Linked DNA regions of Breoghania sp. L-A4. The main gene of each other region encodes a partner of the protein of the gene in region 2 in a complex. Links are inferred from orthologs where the notes say so. Each region holds a gene or a part of one and is shown on either strand. Other genes may lie near its edges.

Region 1 (3,908 bases), 4.2 Mb from region 2 along the record:
CGCTTCATCCTGCTGGCCGAAGACGATCTGTCCCTGGCGGCGCTGCTCAAGAGCCCGTTGTTCGGGCTCGACGACGACGATCTGTTCAAGATCGCCCACAAGCGGCCCGCGACCCTGTGGCGGGCGCTGGGCCGGGCGGCGCGCGAGGAGCCGAAATTCCGCGTCGCTTACGAGCAGCTGGAGCGCTGGCGCGCGCGCGCCGACTTCGTGCCGCCCTACGAGTTCTTCGCCCGCGTGCTCGGCCCCGACGGCGGGCGGCGGCGGATGCGCGAACGGCTGGGGCTGGAAGTCGACGACGTGCTGGACGAATTCCTGTCGCTGACGCTGGCCTACGAGAGCACCGGCGTTCCGGGACTGGAAGGCTTCCTCGCCTGGCTGACCGCCGCGCCCACCCAGGTGAAGCGCGAGATGGACGCGGCGGCGGGCGCGGTGCGCATCATGACGGTGCACGGCGCCAAGGGGCTGGAGGCGCCGGTGGTGTTTCTCGTCGATACCGGCGCCAAACCCGTGCACTCAAGCCACGACCCTGCGGTGTTGCCCCGCGCGCTGGACGACAATCCGCTCTCCGCCCCCGCGCTCGTCTGGCTGCCGGTCAAGGCGGAGCGCACCCAGTGGCATCACGACGCGCTTCAGGCGGTTCACGCCCGGGCGGGCGAGGAATACCGCCGGCTTCTGTATGTGGCGATGACCCGGGCGCGCGACCGGCTGGTGGTCTGCGGCTGGCGGCCGGCGCGCGGCGCGTCCGACGACTGCTGGCACGCGCTGGTGGAGCGCGGCCTCCGACCGGGCGCCCGCGAGATCCGCGACGCGGAGGGCGAACTCCGCGCCCTGCACTGGCAGCGGCCCGGGGCCTCGATGCATGCCGCCGCGGCCTCCGGGAGCGAGGCCCGCACGGCCGCGCCCGACACCGTTCTGCCGGATTGGGCGCGCGCCGCCGTGCCCGCGGTCGAGGCCCCCGCAGGCTCGCGCCCTCGCGCGCGCGCGATTTGCTGGCGGATGCGGACGGGATGGAGGAGCCGGAACCGCGCCACGCGCTGGATGCGGCGCTGCAGCCCGACCAGTGGGGCCTGGTGCGCGGGCGGCTGGTGCACCGGCTGCTGCAGACCCTGCCCGATGTCGCTGTGGACGAACGCCGGGCCGCGGCGGCGCGTTATCTCGACGCGGCGCTGGACGGCGCCTTCGCGGAGCGGCGCGAGCAGTTGGTCTCCGAGGTTTTCGGGGTTCTCGACGATCCGCGGTTCGGGGCGCTGTTCTCGAACCGCGCGCGCGCCGAGGTGCCCATCGTGGGCTCCCTGCAAGGTGCGCATGGGACGACCTTCGCGGTGTCGGGCCAGATCGACCGGCTCGTCGTGAGCGAGGAGGCCGTGCTCATCGTCGACTACAAGACGAATGCGCGCCCGCCGCAGGCGCTGGACGCCGTGCCAGCCGAGTATATCGCCCAGCTCGCTGTCTACCGGCGGCTGTTGCGCGACCTTTATCCCGACAAGCCGGTGCGCGCGGTGCTATTGTGGACGGCGACCCATGCCTGATGGAGGTTCCCGCCGCGCGGCTGGAATCCCTTGCCTCCGCAATCGCCGGTGACGAGGATACAGTTGCTTGACGGTGGGCAGTTGCGTTCCTACGTTCTGCATCAACTGATGGCGCGGACTCCCGGCGCCGGTTCAGAGACACTGATATTCCGGGCATCAACCCGAAACCGTTGAGAGGTTCAACATGACGACCGTTACAGTCAGCGACGCGTCTTTCGATGCCGATGTGCTGAAGTCCTCCGAGCCCGTCGTGGTCGATTTCTGGGCCGAATGGTGCGGCCCGTGCAAGATGATCGCCCCCGCGCTGGAAGAGATTTCCAACGAGATGGAAGGCAAGGTGAAGGTCGTCAAGCTCAACATCGACGAGAATCAGGCGACCGCCATCAAGTTCGGCGTGCGCTCGATTCCGACACTGATTCTGTTCAAGGACGGCCAGCCGGCGGCAACACAGGTGGGCGCGGCCCCGAAGGGCAAGCTGCTCGATTGGGTCAACGCCTCGATCTGACGATCACCGGCCTTCGACGTTCAGACCCTGGCCGCACGCGGCCGGGGTCTTGTCGTTTTTTCGGATCTCCCTTGCGACCAGTTGGCGTTCGACATGCCGCGCAGGGGTGTCCCGGTCTTGATTTTCGGACCAAAAAGCCTCAAATGCGCGTCGTGGCAGGCGCGCCCGCGGTGTTGCCGTTGCGTGCAGGGCTCTGGACGACGGGTCCATGCACAAGCAGGCGCGGCGCAGGCGCCGCAGACGATTTTCGATCAATCTGACGTTCACGGGATCACGATGACGGACGAGACCGACAAGATGGAAGCCGGATACGAGCCGGACACTGAACAGGCCGAGACGCCTTCAGCGGACGACTCCGGCGCAGGCGGGATCAGTGTCGAGGAAGCGGTGGAAGCGCTCGTGCGCGAAAACGCCGACCTCAAGGATCAGACCCTGCGCACGCTGGCGGAAATGGAAAACCTGCGCCGGCGTACCGAGCGCGAGGTCCGCGACGCCAAGCAATACGCGGTGGCGAGCTTCGCCCGCGACATGCTGACGGTGAGCGACAATCTGTCCCGCGCGCTGGAGGCGCTGCCGGCCGAGACCCGCGAATCCGCCGACGAAGGGCTGAAGGCGCTGATCGACGGCATCGGCATGACCGAGCGCGAGATGCTCAACCAGCTCGAGAAGCATGGCGTGCGGCCTATCAATCCGGAAGGCGAGAAATTCGACCCGAACTTCCATCAGGCGATGTTCGAAGTGCCCAACGCCGACGTGCCCAATGGCACCGTGGTGCAGGTTGTACAGACCGGCTACGTGATCGGCGAGCGGGTGCTGCGCCCGGCCATGGTCGGCGTCGCCAAGGGCGCGCCGAAGCCGGCACCCCGTCCGGTCTCCGGTGATCCCGGACAGACAGTCGACAAGACCGCCTGAGCATCGCGCTCACGGGCATGATATGACAGGGCGCCGGCGCAATCCGGCGCCTTTTTTATGCGGGGGTGGAGCATGCTGCAGATTCTGGATTTTGTCGGCGTTGCCGTCTTCGCGATTTCCGGCGGCATCGCGGCCTCGCGGCTGAAGCTCGACATCCTCGCCTTCATCCTGTTCGCGACATTCACCGGCATCGGCGGCGGCACGTTGCGCGACCTGCTGCTGGGCGCCCCGGTGTTCTGGGTTGCCGACCAGACCTACCTGATCGTCTGCCTCGGAATTGGTGTGGCCACCTGGTATCTCGCTCATCTGGGCGAGGCCTGGGGCAAGCCGTTGCGCTGGGCCGACGCGGTGGGGCTGGCGTGTTACAGCGTGATGGGCGCCGCGAAGACCATGGCGCTGACCGGCCAGCCGGTCGTGGCGGTGTTCATGGGGGTGGCGACGGCGAGTTTCGGCGGTGTCATTCGCGACACGATCGCCGGACAGCCAAGCGCCATCATCAAGTCCGAGCTCTATCTGACCGCCGCGTTCGTCGGCGCGTCGTGCTTCGTCGGACTCGTGGCGGCCGAAGCCCCGCCATGGTCGGCGGCGGTCGTTGGAGCGCTGGCGGCCTTTGTCCTGCGCGGCGGCTCGATCCAGTGGGGCTGGTCGCTGCCGGGCTATCGCGCGCCCGGCAGTTGACCCCATTCAGCCAAGACGCGCCCGCGCGCGGTCTGGCTATTGGCGGGTCTCAGGAGTGGTTGAACCACCCTGCACGCCCTTGAGCGCATTGCCGAAGATCGCCGCCGCACCCGCCAAGCCGCTGTCGCTGCCCCCGCTAACGACGGTGTTGGGCACCAGCTTGCCGACAAGAGCCACCAGTTCGGGCTTGCGTTCCAGCGACGCGAGCAGCTTTTCGAGCGCCTGCAGCAGCGCGACCCGGTCCTTGCCGAGGACTTCGGCCTGGGCCAGCTGACCGCGGGCGA
Region 2 (4,107 bases):
TCAGGTCGTAGCCGAGCTGCTTCTCGTCAACCAGCGTGCGGTAGCCGTGAATGATCCCGGCTTCCTCGAGCGCGCGCACCCGGCGCAGGCACGGCGGCGCGGAAATGCCGACGCGCCGCGCCAGCTCCACGTTGGTGATGCGCCCGTTGTCCTGAAGTTCCTTCAGGATCTTCCAGTCGATAGCATCAAGACGCGCCTTCACGCTGGTCTCCTCGTATTCGCAGGTGCACAATTCATCAGAGGCTTCGTTATGATTCTTTGCGTGAATTTGCAAGACTATAACAATTCCACGCATGATTCGAAAAGATCACGAAAGGCGCGCGGCTTGACGAGACTCGCCACCCCCCGGAGCGTTTGGGTGCTGAGCGACGGAAAACCCGGCGACGAGGCGCAATGCATCGGCGTCGCCGAGGCGCTCGCCGTGCCCTACACGATCCGGCGCGTGGCACCGCGCCCTCTGTTCGCGCTGCTGATGCCCTGGGGCCCCATAGACCCCCGCGACGCGCCATCGCGCGTTGGTAGCCCGCTTGCCCCACCCTGGCCCGACGTCGCCATCGCCTCGGGCCGCCGCGCCGTACCCTACCTGCGCGCCCTGCGCCGCGCCTCCCGGGGCGCCTGCTTCACGGTATTTCTGAAAGACCCGCGCACAGGCGCCGGCGCCGCAGACTTCATCTGGGTTCCCGAGCATGATGCTTTGCGCGGTCCCAACGTCCTGGCGACACCGACACCGCCGCACCGCTTCTCCGCCCAGATACTGGAAGAGTGCCGCGCGGCGACGCCGGCGGACATTGCGGCCCTGCCCGCGCCGCGCGTCGCGGTTCTGGTCGGCGGCGACAGCCGGCACCACACCTTCACACCCCGGGACATCGAAAGTCTCTCCGCCAAGCTGCAAAGCCTTGCCGCGTCGGGCGCCCACCTGATGATCACCACATCGCGGCGCACGCCCGAGTCACTCGCCCGCGTCCTGCGCGAGATCGCCGCCTCCGGCGACCACGTGCTGTGGGATGGAACCGGCGGCAATCCGCTTGCCGATTTTCTCGCTCACGCGGATGCCGTGGTGGTGACGGCGGATTCGACCAACATGGTCGGCGAGGCCGCGGTCACCGGAAAACCCGTGCTGGTGTTCGAGCCAAGCGGCGGCCATGCGAAAATTCGGCATTTTCTCAAAAAAATGTCAGAGTTGGGGATCACACGCCCCTTTGCCGGACGCCTTGAAACCTATAGGTACGAGCCACTAGATTCCACCTGCACGATCGCAGCCGCGATCCTCGAGCGTTATCGCCGCAAGGCGGATGCGCACGCGTAACCGTTACAGACCCCGTTGGCCGCATGCGCGGGCAGCGACAAGCCCGGGCAAGACGCCATGACCACGTATCACAGCAAGCTTCTCATCATCGGATCGGGCCCCGCGGGCTACACCGCGGCAATCTATGGCGCGCGCGCCATGCTGGAACCGACGCTGGTGTGCGGCATCCAGCCGGGCGGGCAGCTGACGATCACCACCGATGTGGAAAACTATCCCGGCTTCGCCGATCCCATTCAGGGTCCGTGGCTGATGGAGCAGATGCAAAAGCAGGCCGAGAACGTCGGCACGAAGATCATCTACGACACCATCGTGGAGGCCGACGTGACCGCCAAGCCGGTCCGGCTCATCGGCGACAGCGGCGACGTCTACACCGCCGATGCGCTGGTGATCGCCACGGGCGCCCAGGCCAAGTGGCTCGGCATCGATACCGAAGAAAAGTTCAAGGGCCTCGGTGTCTCAGCGTGCGCCACCTGCGACGGGTTCTTTTACCGCGGCAAGAAGGTCATCGTGATCGGCGGCGGCAACACGGCCGTCGAGGAAGCGCTCTATCTCGCCAATCTGGCGGAGAGCGTCACACTGGTGCACCGCCGCGGCGAGTTGCGGTCCGAGAAGATCCTGCAGAACCGTCTATTCGCCAATCCGAAGATCAACGTGATCTGGGACAGCGCGCTTGAGGAAGTGCTCGGCGGCGGCCAGCCGATGGGCGTCACCGGCGCGCGGCTGAAGAACGTCAAGACCGGCGCCACCACCGACGTGGACGCCGAGGGCATCTTTATCGCCATCGGCCACGCGCCGGCGGTCGAACTGTTCAAGGACCAGGTCAAGCTGAAGCCGTCGGGCTACATCTGGACCGAGGGCGATTCCACGCGCACCTCGATCCCGGGCGTCTTCGCCGCCGGTGATGTGACCGATGAAGTCTATCGCCAGGCCGTCACGGCCGCCGGCATGGGCTGCATGGCGGCTTTGGAAGCGGAAAAATACGTGACGGCGCTGGAAACCGTCTCCGAGGAAGCAGCCGAGTAACCGGCTCTCATATTGCTGCCGCGCGTGCCGGCCATCTCCTTGCGCTGGCGCGCCGACCAACCGGGGACCGGTGATGGATTGGGATAAACTGCGCATCTTTCATGCGGCCGCCCAGGCCGGCAGCTTCACGCATGCCGGCGATACGCTGCACATGAGCCAGTCCGCCGTCAGCCGGCAGGTCTCCGCGCTCGAACAGGAGATCGGCGTCTCGCTGTTCTACCGGCACGCCAGAGGCCTGCTGCTGACCGAACAGGGCGAATTGCTCTACCGCACGGCGCAGGACGTGCTGCGCAAGCTCGAAGCCGTGCAGGCCCGGCTGACGGACAGCAAGGAAAAGCCCTCCGGCCTGCTGCGGGTCACCACGACCGTCGGTCTGGGCTCCACCTGGCTGACGTCACGGCTGAACGAATTTGTCGAGCTGTATCCGGATGTCGAGTTGCAGATCATCCTCAACGACGACGAGCTGGACCTCACCATGCGCGAGGCCGATGTCGCCATTCGCCTGCGCCAGCCGGTGCAGCCCGACCTGATCCAGCGCAAGCTGTTCACGGTGCACTTTCATCTCTATGCCTCGCCCGCCTACCTGCAGCGCTTCGGCAGCCCCGCGACCGTCGACGATCTCGACAGCCACAACCACCGCATCGTCATGTTCGGCGAGCCCGCCCCCGCCTATCTGCGCGAAATGAACTGGCTGGAAACCGCCGGCATGCCGGAAGGACAGCGGCGGCGAACCGCGCTGCGCGTCAACAATGTGGTCGCGATCAAACGCGCCATTCAACGCGGCATTGGCATCGGCATCCTGCCGGACTATCTGATCGAGGCCGATTCTGGCCTGGTGCAGCTGATTCCCGAGGCCCAGGCGCCCAGTTTCGACACCTACTTCGTCTACCCGGCGGAACTGCGCAACACCGCGCGCATCACCGCGTTCCGGGACTTTTTGCTGTCGAACGCCGAGCGCTGGACCTTCTGACGCTGCGGTTTCAGCAGCTCCCTTCACATATGCGAAAATCGCATACCAGCATTGCGTCCGAACTGCTTGTCTGGCGGGCACCGTTTGCGCATATAAGCGCCAGCTGATCGTCAAATCGTTTGCAATCTCCTCCCGGCAAACGACGAGGCAACCAGCTGTTCCCTCTGGAAGGTATTGCACCGCAAGCAATTGCGGTCAGAACTGCCGGGCTCCTCTGGAGTCCGGCTTCTTTTTTGTCCAATCCCACTATTTGATGAAAAATTAAGCGCGCCCAGATTTTAATCTGCGCCTTGGCAATCTGACGGCCTGACAGAATGTCGCAGCCATGCGATTGCGGCATGCCGATTGCCACGCCACACCCGGGCGGCGATCATCCGGCCGCGGTCACATGAAGAGCTTTTCGCCGTCGAGTCCCGCGTACATTCCGGCAACTTGCTCGCCATAGCCGTTGAACAGTTGCGTCGGCACAGTCTCATTCGTCCCCAGAATGCGTTCGCTTGCCTGGCTCCAGCGCGGATGCGGCACATCCGGATTCACGTTGGCCCAGAAACCGTATTCGCTCGGGCCGATCTTCTCCCAGAAGCTCTGCGGGCGCACATCGGTGAAGGTGAAGCGGACAATCGACTTGATGGACTTGAAGCCGTATTTCCACGGCAGGGCCAGGCGGAGCGGCGCGCCGAACTGCTTGGCGAGCGGCTTGCCGTAGGCGCCGGTGACGAGGAACGCCAGATCGTTGGTCGCCTCGGCCATGGTCACGGCTTCGGTATAAGGCCACGGATTCCAGGACTGGCGCTGGCCCGAGGCCACG

What was found. The genes of interacting proteins can lie anywhere in the genome.
Region 1: the proteins of trxB (region 2) and trxA are in contact, whole or in part, in a crystal structure (PDB 1F6M), measured with the Escherichia coli proteins. The link is inferred for Breoghania sp. L-A4 from one-to-one orthologs.

The regions. Positions count from the first base shown.
Region 1 is NZ_CP031841.1:435,131-439,038, reverse strand. What follows is about bases 580-3,373. They hold trxA (thioredoxin TrxA), read left to right. Parts: upstream 580-1,713; coding sequence 1,714-2,034; downstream 2,035-3,373. Other genes in these bases: D1F64_RS02085 (trimeric intracellular cation channel family protein), read left to right, coding at 3,019-3,373; grpE (nucleotide exchange factor GrpE), read left to right, coding at 2,311-2,946; D1F64_RS24185 (PD-(D/E)XK nuclease family protein), read left to right, coding at 1,008-1,529. Outside these bases: more of D1F64_RS02085, read left to right, coding at 3,374-3,624; D1F64_RS02080 (hypothetical protein), read right to left, coding at 3,661-3,908. UniProt on the Escherichia coli protein: Participates in various redox reactions through the reversible oxidation of its active center dithiol to a disulfide and catalyzes dithiol-disulfide exchange reactions.
Region 2 is NZ_CP031841.1:4,623,163-4,627,269, forward strand. The notes cover bases 354-3,346. They hold trxB (thioredoxin-disulfide reductase), read left to right. Parts: upstream 354-1,363; coding sequence 1,364-2,329; downstream 2,330-3,346. Other genes in these bases: D1F64_RS21135 (mitochondrial fission ELM1 family protein), read left to right, coding at 359-1,306; D1F64_RS21145 (LysR family transcriptional regulator), read left to right, coding at 2,403-3,299. In the rest of the region: D1F64_RS21130 (Lrp/AsnC family transcriptional regulator), read right to left, coding at 1-202; protein-methionine-sulfoxide reductase catalytic subunit MsrP, read right to left, coding at 3,684-4,107.